2 linked regions of the Flectobacillus major DSM 103 genome follow. The protein of the gene in region 2 binds, or shares a complex with, the protein of the main gene of each other region. Links are inferred from orthologs where the notes say so. Each region holds a gene or a part of one and is shown on either strand. Other genes may lie near its edges.

Region 1 (6,937 bases), 2.8 Mb from region 2 along the record:
TTTTCTGACAGGGGGTATTCTACCTAATTTAAACGTAATATAATATTTATGGGATTTTTTTTTACAATACCAAGTATATTGGCAAGAATTGTAAAAACGATGATTTTCAAGGAAAGAATTATGGAAATAATATGTAACCTAGATTCAAAAATAAAGGAATATTACAAAGAAAACAATTGCTTTTGGGGACTATTTATTAAGTGGATGCCCTAAATAGATAAAATACAACTGTATGTTTGAGTGGCAAAGTGATAAGTACTTTGTGAAAAACTTATAAATGTTGTACTTTTGTGAAGTAGCTAAAAATAGAAATCCGATTACGTTGAAGCCAACCAAAGGCGGATATGACTTTAATATAAAAATGGTTAATTCACAAAAAAACGCCCGTTTTACGGGCGTTTTTTGTTTTATTATGCAATAACCACTGCAATTCCTTTTTCAACGTCTTGCTCTACGGTTTTGTATTTGACATTTTCTTTAATGCTTCCGTCTTTGTATTGTACCGTAACTCTTTGGTTGCGGTCGGCTATTTTGATTGCCTGACGTGGAGCTACTTTTTCAACGTTTTGACCAGCACTTGGGTCGATATAGTCGTTTTCGCCACCTAAGCCCCCTGCCAAACCGCCAACCAGTGAAGAAATAGCTTCTTCTTTCTGTAATTGTAATTTAGGTTGTGGAGCTGCTTTTACTTGTGGGGCAGGTTGCTCGGCTTGTTGAGCTTCGGGCATATCTGCTTTCATCAAGAAACTAACAGTATCGGTATTGATTCTGCTTAGGAAACGTTCAAATAATTTAACAGCTTCAAATTTGTAAATCAATAGTGGGTCTTTTTGTTCAAAAACAGCATTTTGTACTGATTGCTTCAAATCGTCCATGTCACGGAGGTGTTCTTTCCATTCTTGGTCGATAAGGCTAAGAGCAATGAATTTCTCCATTTCAGCAATTACCTTTTTGCCTTTTGTTTCAATTGTTTCTCTGGCATCGGCAAACAAGCCCGTTACTAAAGTACCATTGGTAATAGGTACTTGAATACCTGAATAGCCTTGCGAAATGGCTTCTTGTGCAAATAAAACTACTTTTTCGGCAAGTTGTTTATTCTTTTCGTGGTAATGCTTCTCGGCAACATCGTACAAGCGAGTTGTGCGTTGTTGTGTATTAAGCTTGGTGAATTCTTCACGTTGGAAAGGTGGCTCGATACCCAAAATATCAATACAACGCAGTTCTACCTCTTCAAAAGAAATATTGTTCTGGATAATTTCCGAGCAAACATCATACATATTGTTGGCAATATCCAATGCTAACCGCTCGCCAAACAAAGCATTTTGGCGACGTTTGTAAATGGCATTACGTTGGTAGTTCATAACGTCGTCATATTCCAACAAACGCTTTCTGATACCAAAGTTATTTTCTTCTACTTTTTTCTGAGCTCTTTCTACCGACGACGTAATCATAGAGTGTTGGATTACTTCTCCTTCTTCCATACCCATACGGTCCATTACTTTGGCAATACGGTCAGAACCAAATTTACGCATAAGGTCGTCGTCGAGCGACAAGAAGAATTGAGATGAACCAACATCCCCCTGACGACCTGCACGACCACGCAACTGGCGGTCGACACGGCGAGATTCGTGACGCTCTGTACCTACAATGGCCAAACCACCCGCTTTTTTAGCTTCTGGCGATAGCTTAATATCTGTACCACGACCGGCCATGTTGGTAGCAATGGTTACTTTGCCCGATTGACCTGCTTCTGCAACGATTTCGGCTTCACGAGCGTGCTGCTTGGCGTTCAATACATTGTGGCTAATTTTGCGAATAGCCAACATTCTACTCAATAACTCAGAGTTTTCGACCGAAGTTGTACCTACAAGTACTGGACGACCAGCATCTACAAGCTCCTGAATTTCTTGAGCTACAGCATTATATTTCTCACGAACTGTTTTGTAAACTTTATCTTCGTGGTCGAGGCGAGAGATTTTTCTATTGGTTGGTATCGTTACTACGTCCAATTTATAGATTGTCCAGAATTCGCCTGCTTCAGTTTCGGCTGTACCCGTCATACCGCAAAGCTTGTGGTACATACGGAAATAGTTTTGAAGCGTAATTGTAGCGTAAGTCTGAGTAGCATCTTCGATATTTACGTTTTCTTTGGCCTCGATAGCTTGGTGTAATCCGTCCGAATATCTACGGCCATCCATAATACGGCCAGTTTGTTCATCTACGATTTTCACTTTGCCTTCGTCGATAATATATTCGGTATCTTTCTCAAACAAAGTGTAAGCCTTCAACAATTGACTTACTGTATGAATACGCTGTGTTTTAGCAGAATAATCACGAATTAGAGCTTCTTTTTTTACTAGACGCTCATGTTCATTGATTGTTTCGTCTTTTTCAATAGCATTCAAATCTACAGAAAGGTCTGGAATTACGAAGAAGTTGGCATCATCAATCATCCGAGCCATAAAATCAAGTCCTTTTTCGGTCATTTCAACTTGATTATTTTTTTCTTCAATCGTAAACATCAACGGAGCATCAGCCTCAGGCATCAATTTTTGGTTTTCAGCCAAATAGATACCCTCTGTTTCTTGCATGATTTGTTTTGTACCTGTTTCGCCCAAAAACTTAATTAATGGACGGCTTTTGGGAAGCCCTCTGTAAGCACGGAATAAAGCCAAACCACCCTCTTTTTTCTTGCCAGCGGCAATAAGTTTTTTGGCTTCTACCAATTGGTCTTGTACAATTCTTTTTTGTTGCTCAACCAAACGGGCTACCAAAGGATTAAAGATTTCAAAGTCTTGTTCGTCACCACGAGCCATTGGGCCACTGATGATTAATGGCGTACGGGCATCATCAATTAACACGGAGTCAACCTCATCGACCATAGCGAAGTGGTGCTTACGTTGAACTTGTTCTTCGGGGCTACGAGCCATGTTGTCACGGAGGTAGTCAAAGCCAAATTCGTTGTTAGTACCATAAGTAATGTCGGCCAAATACGCTTGTCGTCTTTCGTCGGTATTAGGTTCGTGCTTGTCGATACAGTCAACGGTCAATCCATGAAATTCAAATAAAGGAGCGTTCCATTCCGAGTCACGTTTGGCAAGGTAGTCGTTGACCGTAACCAAATGAACACCTTTGCCTGCCAAAGCATTCAAGAAAGAAGGCAGGGTCGAAACCAACGTTTTACCTTCCCCCGTTGCCATTTCGGCAATTTTACCTTGGTGTAAAACAATACCCCCAATCAACTGTACATCGTAGTGAATCATGTTCCACTCGATTTCGTTGCCAGCGGCCGTCCATTTGTTATGCCAGATAGCGGTATCGCCTACAATTTCAACGTTTTTCTTTTTCGCAGCAATAAATTTGTCGTGAACAGTGGCCGTAACCTCTAGTTTTTTGTTTTCGGTGTACCTTCGGGCAGTTTCTTTTACAATAGCAAAAGCTTGTGGAAGGATGTCCATCAAAACAACCTCTAATTCTTTATTACGTTCTAATTCTAGTTTGTCAACTTCATTGAAGATACCTTCTTTGGCATCTACAGACATTTCGGGGTTGGCTTCTATTTCCATTTTAAGGTCAGAAATATCTGCATCAAACTTGGCCAAACGTTCTTGAATAAGGGCTTTTAAATCAGCCGTTTTTTGACGTAATTGATCGTCTGTTAAGCTTGAAAGCTTGGCATATTCTACCTTAACATTTTCTACGATAGGTAATAGTTCCTTAATATCACGTTCTGACTTTGTGCCAAAAAACTTGGTGACTGCTTTGGTTAAGTAATTTATCATTTTGCTCTTTGTCGTTAATCTTTAGAGATTTGATTAATAAATAGGGTTCTTTTTTGATAAGAATAGCATTTAAACTCCCTATTCTACTACGTACAGAAAATTAAATACTTACAAATTTAGTTCATTAGAACCTTTTAAAAACAATTTCGTTATAATTAATATTGTAGCCAAAACAGAATTGGTCGTATCTTTGAAGATTCCCAAAACACTTTTTTTTACATAAGTAACTGAATATCATGGAACAAACACCCCCTCGTCGCCGTCCTCCTCGTCAAAAGCTAAAAATGCCCCTTTTTGGAAATTTGGGCGGTGGAGCAAGTAATTCTTCGTCAAGACCCGAGAAAAGCCCTTTGAGTGGTAAAATTACACCTATCGCTTTTTTAATTGCATTGGTGGCTTATGGGGTTGACTATGTGATGGATAAAAAAAATACGCACCGTACTATTACGGGAGCTAGTGATGTAAAAGAGATGGTTTGGAACGGAAAAGTGACCAAGAAATGGGCCAACGTTATTTCGTCCGACAATATTCATTATTACATTGAAATGACAAAGATGATTAATGATACTACTTACGAGAAAAATACCGTAGATTTAGTAGGTGAAAAAACCGATTTTTGGGATAAAATAGGCCCCAATAATACCTTGGTCAAGAAAGAGGGAGATTTGAACGTAACTGTAAAAAGATTCTTTAAAAAAGATACTGTCCTAACTCTCAAATATTAATCTAAACCCCACAAATAGTAGAATATTTGTGGGGAAGTATAGGTCTGATTATCAGTTGATAATACAGTAGGTAGTATAAATCTAGTGAATTTCTTGATTTTCTAGAGTCTAGTGGCATAAAATTTGTGTAGGTAATTACAAGACCTGAATAAAATATTATAACGCCATGAAAAAAATTATACTACAAAGTATATTGATATTGTTTGTCTCATTATCCGCTTCTTTTTCTCAGTCTTCAAAAAAAAACATAGTCAATGGATTTAAGTTGCAAGGTACTGATGTTGATGTTTATGTTCTTTGTAACCTTACCAATATAAGTTTATCTAATGTTGCTAACTTGTTAGCATCAAATTTGTTTGCGTCAATGTATTTGGTTGAATCGGTGTCTGAAACGCCCAACTGGGTTATAAAAGATACTCCTCTGGCCGAGGTATCTTTGCCTGATGATTTGGAGCTTGAGGAAAACCAAATTAAGCAATTACAAGGACAAAAAGCCCAACAAAAGCCTCTGCTTGTGATGACTCCTTCCCCCAAAACGGTTGTTGTGGCAGCTCCCCAAGCTGAACCTACAGTGGCTACTACAGGAGGAATTTATGATTATGTGGTTAAGGAAGCCGCAGCAGAAGTAACGCTTACAGAGGAAGAAAAAAAGCAATATTATGCTGGTGGAATAAGGGTTTTATCGCTTTTAGAAGAAGCAGCTCTTAGTGATTCGATATTTACTAAACCCGACCAAAGAGCTGTTTTTCATGGTGGAAGCGATGCTTTTAAAAAATATTTAGAAAAAAACGTAAAGGCCTCTAGGAAAGCTCAACTCAAAGAAAAACAGGAACAAGTAATAGTACAGTTTGTTGTCAAGAAAAACGGAAAACCTGAAGCTTTTAAGTTGATGAAAATGGCCGATTACCAGAGTAGTGAAGAGGTACTTAATGCCTTGCAGGATATGCCCAATTGGCTACCAGCTCAATACAAAGGAACAGAGGTTAGCTCGGTGGTAGAGGTAACCGTTCCTGTTATAAAGCGATAGCAAAATAATTTATATAAAATCCTTTCTGATAGATAAGTTTCAGAAAGGATTTTTTGTAGAAACTTATCTAGTCAAAATAAACGGGTTTGCTGGGGTTTTTGTAATAGTCAAACATCATTTCTATTTGATTTTTTACAATCCTATCTTCAGACAGCAGAGGGAGGTTTTCGAGTGTAAAAAATGCAACTTCTGATGTTTCTTGTGTATGTGCGGCCAATGTTCCGCCAACGATTTCACAAAGGATAAACAGCTTATACACATACCATGCTTGAGGAGGGTGCGGATGATTTTTCTTATCAAATACACCCAAAAGTTTTTGAGCTTTTACTTTTAGCCCAGTTTCTTCCCAAGCTTCTTTTTCGGCTACTTCCGAGGGCGAATAACCTACATCGCCCCAACCTCCAGGAAGTGACCATTTGCCATCGACATTTTCTTTTACCAACAGGATTTCTCCATTGTCATTGAAAATTACCGAACGAACATCTACTTTGGGCGTTTGGTATCCGTCACGTTCGCTAGCAAATAAACGTGTGATTTTTTCGATAGGCTCGTCGCTGAGGTTTTGTAGAATTTTGATACTCAAATCCGATAATTCCTGATAGCGTTCAAGGTCGAAGGGTTTATCTTGTGCGTAAAATATGCCTGCCTGAGCAATAGATTGTATTCTTTGAGCAATGGCGAGCCAATCGGTATTTTTCATTGAAAGCAAATTTAGAAGAGTGTGTTGTTAGATTAGTCGGTATATTTTAAGAAAATTAATCAATTCAAGGGTGTCGGCTAAGCCTAGCTTTCGTAACATGTTTTGGCGATGTTTATTCACAGTATTGACACTGATAAACAAATCTTGGGCAATATGCTCGCTGAGCCGGCCTTGCCCTAAAAGTTTGGCAATTTCGAGTTCTCTTTTGGTTAGTAAAGGCAATTTTTGACAAGTACTGAGATTATTATCAATTTCTAATAAAATATCAGTATTTCCTCCAGAAAGAAGTAGGTGTTGCTTTCCGTCTTTCTTGAAATGGGTAATATCCGAGATATAAGCTAACGTATAGATAGCCTGTTTTTCTTCATTGACTTTCAAAATAAGGTTTTCTTGGCATATCCTTGTGGTAGCCCCATTTTTCCGTTCAATTCTATAATCATAAATAGCCCGAAACGACCTTAACTGTTGGTTCTCTAGGGAGAGTAAATAACTGTTGATTTTTTTTGAAATCTCGATAAGTCCTAATTTATCTTGAGGTAAAAATTGATTGACGAAGCCTTCCATTCCAACTTTGTATAGATAGTCGGCAGACCAGCCACATACTTTGTCAACATCGCCTAGAATTAGGGCGTATTGTAAGGTAGTGGTGTCTATGACAGCCATTGCAATACCCTGCATCAATAAAGTATCATGTAAAAGTGGG
Region 2 (7,836 bases):
ACGATTAACAGCTACCTTTAAAAGAGTTTCAAATTTCAACGATGTACTCCGAAGATTGAATAGCAGCTTCTATAAATTCAAAGGTTGTTAAAACATCAACTTTATCCTTACAAACTGCCACTGTGTGTTCAAAATGAGCTGATGGTTTACGATCCTGAGTTCTGATTGTCCAGTGGTCGTTTTCCTGATGGATAGCTCTTTTGCCTAGATTAATCATAGGCTCGATAGCAATCACCATACCTTCTTTCAATTTTGCCCCATCTCCTCTTTTTCCGTAATTAGCTACTTCTGGGCCTTCATGAAGTGATTTACCTACACCATGCCCAACAAGCTCTCGTACAACTGTAAATCCTGCTTTCTCGCAATATGACTGAATAGCAAATCCAATATCTCCAATTCTTTTACCAGCTACTGCTTGGGCTATACCTAAGTAAAGCGACTCTTTAGTGGTACGTAAAAGACGAAGGGTTTCTTCTTTGACATTGCCGACCGCATAAGTATATGCACTGTCTGCGTGAAAGCCATTTTTATAAACTCCGCAATCAATCGAAATAATATCACCATCTTTCAATTGATAATTATTGGGAATTCCATGCACAACTACATCGTTCACAGAGATACATAATGAAGCGGGGTACTTATGCCCTCCTACATTATAGTTCAGAAAAGATGGATGAGCTCCATTATCTTTTATAAACTCATAAGCCACTTGGTCTAACTCTTTTGTAGTTATACCGGGCTTAATAATCTTTGCAACTTCGGCATGTGTTTTTCCTAAAATAACACCGTTTGCTCGGATGATTTCTAACTCGGAAGATGTTTTTAAATAAATCATCTGTTATTACTGAGCGATTGCTTCAGTTCTACCTTTTACTCTACCAGACTGCATCAAACCTTCATATTTACGCATCAAAAGATAACTTTCAATTTGTTGTAGAGTATCTAAAACAACACCTACTAAAATAAGAAGAGAAGTTCCTCCGAAGAAAGATGCAAAACCACGAGTGATTCCAAATACACTAGCTACTGCAGGTAAAATTGCAATGATAGCCAACATAAATGCACCTGGTAAGGTAATTCTATCTAAGATATCTGCAATAAAGTTTGAAGTAGCTTCGCCAGGTTTTACGCCTGGTACAAATCCACCGCCACGCTTCATATCGTCAGAAATCTGAGTTGGATTGATAGAAATAGCTGTGTAAAAAAATGTAAATACTATAATAAGTACTGCAAACAATAAATTGTATTGCCAAGTTGTAAAATCGCCAAACGCTTGAGCTACCGACTGAGCAAACTCACTTTTGTCTGCAAATGATTGAGCTAACAAACCTGGAACAAACATTAATGCTTGAGCAAAAATAATTGGCATAACACCTGCAGCGTTCAACTTCAAAGGAATATATTGACGTTCGCCACTTAATGAAACTCTATTACCTACCACTTGCTTAGCATACTGAACTGGAATTCGGCGAACCGCCTGTGTTACCATTACAGCACCCATGACCACGAAGAACAAAGCAACAACTTCAATAATGAATAAAAGTGCACCAGACATTCCTCTTGATTGAGCTTCACCCAACAAAGAAGCAGGGAAACGAGACACAATACCAATCATAATTAGCATTGAGATACCATTACCAATTCCTTTATCTGTGATTTTCTCGCCAAGCCACATACAGAACATTGTACCAGCAACCAAAATGATTACAGAATACAAACGAAACGACCATGGTGAAACAAGAATAGCCTCAGCAGGAATTGTTACTTGCAAATATGTAAAAGCCTGTGCAGCCGTCACAAAAATCGTTAGAACACGAGTGATTTGGTTTAACTTTTTGCGACCTGACTCCCCATCCTTCTGCATCTTTTGGAAATATGGTAATGCAATCGTCAATAATTGGATTGCAATAGAAGCAGAAATATATGGCATGATGCCTAAGGCAAAGATAGAAGCATTATTAAACGCTCCACCTGAGAACATATTCAACAAACCTAATAAACCGCCGTCACCCTTCTGCGCTAACTTAGTGGCATCTACACCTGGTAAAACTACGTAAGATCCAAGGCGAAAAAAGGTGATAAACAACAGGGTATTAAGAATTCGACCTCTTAATTCCTCTATTGAGAAAATGTTTTTGATAGTGCTAATAAACTTGTTCATGCTATCTGTTTAAGTAATCGTTATAGAATATAACTCGAAAGATGTTCAACTTTTTTGTGAATTACAAATCTGTTGTACAATTTTACAATGATTACCTAATAATTTCTGTTGTCTATCGATTTTCAAATTGAAAACTAAGCTACCACTGCTTTACCACCTGCAGCTTCAATAGCAGCTTTAGCAGAAGCAGAGAAACCTTTTACTTGTATCTCTACAGCAGTTTTGATTTCACCACGTGACAAGATTTTCACCAAGTCATTTTTAGAAACCAAACCATTTTGATACAATACATCGTGCGTAATAACAGTAACACCTGTTTCTTCAATCAAAGCTTGAATTGTATCAAGGTTGATAGCTTTATATTCTACACGGTTGATATTTTTGAAACCAAACTTCGGAACACGACGTTGGATTGGCATCTGACCACCTTCAAAACCACTCTTACGAGAGTAACCTGAACGAGACTGAGCACCTTTGTGACCACGAGCAGAAGTTCCACCTAAACCAGAACCTGCACCACGACCAACTCTTTTTCTTACCTTAGTAGAGCCCTGAGCGGGCTTTAATGACGATAAATTCATTGTTGTAATAAGTTAATTAATTGCTAAACGCTACTTCACCGTGAAGTAACTCGCTCAATTGACCTCTTTTTATGAAAGAAAGAAGTACAATTAGATTTTTTCGACTACAATCAAATGCTGTACAGCACGAATCATACCTTCAATAGCAGGATTCAATTCTTTTTCTACGCTTTTGTTCAATTTACCTAATCCAAGAGCTTGAATAGTGCGTTTTTGAACTTCAGGGCGTTTGATTGTACTCTTAACTTGAGTGATTTTTACCTTTGACATGGTTTTATATTTTTGAGTTTCAAGAATTGAGCTTGTAGTAATACTGCAAGCTCAATTCAATCAACTAAAATAAACTATCCGTTAAATACTTTTGCTAAAGATACACTTCTTTGGAAAGCTACTGTATGAGGATTTCTCATTTTAACAAGAGCATCTACAGTTGCTTTTACCACGTTGTGAGGGTTTGAAGAACCTTTTGATTTAGCCAATACATCATGAACACCAGCAGCTTCAAGAACAGCACGCATTGCACCACCCGCAATTACTCCAGTACCCGGAGCAGCAGGCTTCAACAATACGAAACCACCTGAGAACTTACCAATTTGTTCGTGAGGTACAGTTGCTTTCAAAAGAGCAACTTGGAATAAGTTTTTCTTAGCGTCTTCTATACCTTTAGAGATAGCGTCAGTAACTTCGTTTGCTTTACCCAAACCGAACCCTACTACGCCTTTGCCATCACCAACAACAACGATTGCAGAGAAGCTGAAACGACGTCCACCTTTCACTACTTTCGCTACGCGATTGATAGCTACAACTCTTTCTTTTAATTCGCCTTCGTTAACCTTGATAGGTTTTGATATTAATTGCGACATTTTTTTCTAATTTGAAAATTGTTGAATTTGAAAATTTGAAATCTGTGCTTTAACATCAAAAACTTTCATTTTTAGAAGGGCGGCGAACCGCGTTGCACAATTTCAAATTGACTAATTAAAATTTAAGACCTCCTTCTCTTGCACCTTCTGCCACTGCCTTAACACGACCATGGTACAAGTAACCGTTACGGTCAAAAACAACTGTTGAAATTCCTGCAGTTAAAGCTTTTTCAGCGATTTTAGCACCTACTTGCTTTGCACTTTCAACATTACCGCTTTTTAACCCTAATTCCTTAGATGAAGCAGCAGCTAAAGTTTGTCCTTTCACATCATCAATAAGCTGTGCATAAATTGCAGTATTTGAACGGAAAACAGACAATCTTGGCTTTTCAGCTGTACCAGAAACTTTCGCTCTGATAGAAAGCTTAATACGTAATCTTCTTAAATCTTTTTGCGTAGCCATTTGTATTAGATATTTTGTGGATTACCGACCCACGATGATTAAATGCTATTTCTTACCACCAGCTTTACCAGCTTTTCTACGGATTTGCTCACCCACGAAGCGAATACCTTTACCTTTGTAAGGTTCAACTTTACGAAGAGAACGAATCTTTGCTGCAACTTGGCCTATTAATTCCTTATCGATACCTTCCAAAACAACTTTAGGGTTTTGACCTTTTTCCATTGCTGTTGTAACTTTCAACTCAGAAGGGATTTGCATAAAAATGGCGTGTGAGTAACCCAATGCCAATTCAAGAATATTTCCTTGATTAGAAGCTTTGTAACCAACCCCTACGATTTCCATTTCTTTTTTGAAACCGTCGCTAACACCAACAACCATGTTGTTAATCAATGCACGGTACAATCCGTGTAGAGCCTTATGACGCTTTTGTTCAGTAGGGCGTTTTACACGCAACTCGTTACCCTCAACTTCTACTGTAATATCTGAATCGATAGTACGAACAAGGGTTCCTTTTGCTCCTTTTACAGTCACTGTATTTTTATCAACGGCTACAGTAACACCAGCAGGAAGTGTGATAAGTTTATTACCAACTCTTGACATGACTTTTTTGTTTTTGCTTAGATGGAGGCCATTATACCTCTTTCAGCGTTATTTGAAAATAAGTTAGGGAACAAACCTTTACTAGACTTATTCCCCATTGTTAAGATTAATATACGAAACAAAGAACTTCACCACCTACATTGAGTACACGGGCTTCTTTGTCTGTAATTACACCTTTTGATGTTGAAAGGATAGCTACACCTAAACCATTCAATACACGTGGTAACTCTCCAGCACCTTTGTATTTACGTAAACCTGGCTTAGATACTCTCTCCAACTTCACGATAGCAGGCTGTTTTGTAACTGGGTTGTATTTCAAAGCGATTTTGATTGTACCCTGAACAGTTGTATCGTCGAACTTGTAGTTTTGAATATATCCTTTATCAAAAAGCACTTTTGTGATTTCCTTTTTGATGTTAGAAGCAGGAATTTCAACGATTCTGTGACGTGCCTTGATGGCATTTCTCAATCGTGTTAAGTAATCTGCTATTGGATCTGTCATTGTTTTCGATATTTGAAACGATCTTTTCTCTAGGAAAAGGCTCGCAAAATTACGGAATTGAATTTAAAAAAACAACCATAACTGGCTGATTTTAATAAAGCTTACGATAAATTTTATCGTAAAGGAAATTACCAGCTTGATTTAGTTACGCCTGGAATCAATCCTGCTGAAGCCATTTCACGGAAAGTCACACGGTTAATGCCGAATTTACGCATATAACCTCTTGGACGACCTGTTAGCTTACAACGATTGTGCAAACGTACTGGTGAAGCATTTTTAGGTAATTTGTCTAAACCTAAGTAATCGCCAGCAGCTTTAAGAGCTGCACGCTTTGCAGCGTATTTAGCAACGGTTGCTTCTTTTTTTCTTTCTCTTGCTTTGATTGATTCTTTTGCCATTGTGCTTGAATCTTTTTTATCTGTTGTCGGTTATCCGTTACCCGAAAAAGAACGTATTCCTAAAGCGGATAACGAATAACGGATAACGTAGTTAAATTACTTCTTCAAATTAGCGAAAGGCATACCCATTTGCTGTAACAAGGCATACGCTTCAGCATCAGTATTAGCTGTGGTCACGAATGTAATATCCATACCAGAGATTTTGCTTACTTTGTCAATAGAAATCTCAGGGAAGATAATTTGTTCTTTAACACCTAATGTATAGTTACCACGGCCATCAAATCCTTTGTCAGAAACCCCTTTGAAGTCACGTACACGAGGAAGAGCTACTGCAGTTAAACGGTCAAGAAATTCGTACATCTTTTCACCTCTCAATGTTACTTTCACACCGATAGGCATGTTTTCACGCAATTTGAAGTTAGAGATTGCCTTTTTAGACATAGTAGCCACAGCTTTCTGACCAGCAATAAGTGTTAATTCTTCAAGACCAGTATCAATCAATTTTTTATCAGCCACTGCAGCTCCGATACCTTTGTTGATTACGATTTTAGTAATCTTTGGAACCTGCATGATTGATTTGTACTGAAATTTTTCCTTCAACGCAGGAACAACTTCACTTTGGTATTTGTCTCTTAATCTTGTTGTAGTTGTCATTGTTATGAAACTTTATGTGGATTTCCGACCCACTTTTCCACTGGCTGTTATTCAAGAATGAAAAGTAGCACAGTGTTCATTGATTATTGATTAAATAAAATTACCAGTTGCTTTTGAGAATCTCTGCAACTTGCCTTTTTCGTTCAATTTACGACCTGTACGAACGGCTTTGCCATTTTCAGAAACCGCAAGGTTTGAAATATGGATTGTACCTTCTGTTTTTACGATGCCACCTTGAGGGTTGCTAGCAGTAGGTTTTACGTGTTTTGTGATAAGGTTTACACCTTCTACAATAGCACGTTGTTTTTCAACTAATACTTTTGTAATTACGCCTGTTTGACCTTTAGCGTTACCAGCGATAACCACAACAGTATCACCAGTTTTGATGTGCAGTTTTGGCTGCTTATTAAACTTTCTTTCCATGATGATTACAAATTATGATTAAAGTACCTCTGGAGCTAACGAAACAATTTTCATAAACCCTGCTTCACGTAATTCACGTGCAACTGGCCCGAAAATACGAGTACCACGTGGCTCGTCATTGTTATTTAAAAGAACTGCTGCATTGTCTTCAAAGCGGATATATGAACCATCTTTGCGACGAATTTCTTTTTTAGTTCTTACTACTACGGCTTTAGAAACCGTACCTTTCTTCATGCTAGATGACGATAACGCAGACTTCACAGTTACTACGATTTTGTCACCAACAGAAGCATATCTTTTTCCTGTACCGCCCAGCACACGAATAACCAGTACTTCTTTTGCACCTGAGTTATCAGCAACGCCGAGTCTTGATTCTTGCTGTACCATTGTTTGCTTGGTATATTAAAGATTGCGAAAAAATTAAATCATTGTTAATTATACACTAGCCCAAGAAAAGCTTGTAGATAGTGCTTAACGCTGGATGAAACTGGAGTAGTGAATTATTTCGCTTTCTCGATAATTTCAACTAATCTCCAACGCTTGTTCTTTGACAAAGGACGGGTCTCCATAACCTTAACTGTGTCGCCGATTCCACATTCGTTTTTCTCATCATGAGCCATCACTTTTGAAGTTTTTTGCATAAACTTACCATAAAGTGGGTGCTTAACTTTTCTTTCTACGGCGACGGTGATAGACTTGTCCATCTTGTTGCTCACCACACGCCCAATCCTTACTTTTCTTAGATTTCTTTCCATCGTTGGATTTGGTTGTTTTCGATTGACCTCAAGCGGTATGTTGATGAGGTCTGTTAAAAAAATCATTTACTATGTAACACTTAGGAGAAAGCCCCCCCGAGCATTATTTTTTGGCTGCTGCTGTAATAGCAGTTTCCAAGCGAGCAATCACTTTACGAGCTTCACGCAAACGCAAAGGGTTCTCAATTGGAGAAATAGCGTGAGCAAACTTCAAACGTGCCAAAGCATCTTTTTCTGAAGCCAAAGTGTTTTTCAACTCTTCTAAGCTCAATTTTTGGATTTCTGCGTTTTTCATTGTTCTATTAGTCGTTGAGTCGTTGGACGTTGATCATGTGTCGGTACGACAAATGACTAACGACTAACGACAAAAAATACTATTCTTCTTGATAATCTCTACGAACTACGAATTTTGTACGAAGTGGTAATTTCTGAGCTG

Evidence for each region. The genes of interacting proteins can lie anywhere in the genome.
Region 1: the proteins of secY (region 2) and secA are in contact, whole or in part, in a crystal structure (PDB 3DIN), measured with the Thermotoga maritima proteins. The link is inferred for Flectobacillus major DSM 103 from one-to-one orthologs. Residues at the interface, in WP_004081795.1 of Thermotoga maritima: Glu108, Gly109, Glu110, Glu111, Ala236, Glu237, Arg238, Arg239, Ile240, Thr241, Ile242, Gln243, Tyr244, Ala245, Arg246, Arg247, Val248, Thr249, Gly250, Arg251, Arg252, Val253, Tyr254, Gly256, Ala257, Ser258, Thr259, Tyr260, Leu261, Pro262; in WP_004082002.1 of Thermotoga maritima: Glu261, Ala262, Arg263, Lys300, Ala301, Arg302, Thr303, Ile304, Ile305, Leu323, Tyr324, Asp325, Pro326, Val329, Ser330, Tyr333, Ile336, Lys340, Phe345, Val349, Glu363, Phe364, Tyr374, Ser375, Gly376, Gly377, Glu393, Ile395, Thr482, Ser483.

What each region holds. Positions count from the first base shown.
Region 1 is NZ_KE386491.1:404,989-411,925, forward strand. The notes cover bases 211-4,152. They hold secA (preprotein translocase subunit SecA), read right to left. Parts: upstream 3,783-4,152; coding sequence 411-3,782; downstream 211-410. Other genes in these bases: FLEMA_RS0103665 (hypothetical protein), read left to right, coding at 4,019-4,152. In the rest of the region: more of FLEMA_RS0103665, read left to right, coding at 4,153-4,507; FLEMA_RS67390 (hypothetical protein), read left to right, coding at 4,674-5,534; FLEMA_RS0103675 (NUDIX hydrolase), read right to left, coding at 5,602-6,234; FLEMA_RS0103680 (response regulator transcription factor), read right to left, coding at 6,262-6,937. UniProt on the Escherichia coli protein: Required for protein export, interacts with the SecYEG preprotein conducting channel.
Region 2 is NZ_KE386491.1:3,209,017-3,216,852, forward strand. The notes cover bases 2-2,806. They hold secY (preprotein translocase subunit SecY), read right to left. Parts: upstream 2,162-2,806; coding sequence 842-2,161; downstream 2-841. Other genes in these bases: map (type I methionyl aminopeptidase), read right to left, coding at 29-835; rplO (50S ribosomal protein L15), read right to left, coding at 2,296-2,742. Outside these bases: rpmD (50S ribosomal protein L30), read right to left, coding at 2,833-3,012; rpsE (30S ribosomal protein S5), read right to left, coding at 3,087-3,605; rplR (50S ribosomal protein L18), read right to left, coding at 3,721-4,068; rplF (50S ribosomal protein L6), read right to left, coding at 4,114-4,668; rpsH (30S ribosomal protein S8), read right to left, coding at 4,775-5,170; rpsN (30S ribosomal protein S14), read right to left, coding at 5,299-5,568; rplE (50S ribosomal protein L5), read right to left, coding at 5,665-6,222; rplX (50S ribosomal protein L24), read right to left, coding at 6,313-6,645; rplN (50S ribosomal protein L14), read right to left, coding at 6,664-7,032; rpsQ (30S ribosomal protein S17), read right to left, coding at 7,146-7,400; rpmC (50S ribosomal protein L29), read right to left, coding at 7,504-7,695; rplP (50S ribosomal protein L16), read right to left, coding at 7,775-7,836. UniProt on the Escherichia coli protein: The central subunit of the protein translocation channel SecYEG. Consists of two halves formed by TMs 1-5 and 6-10.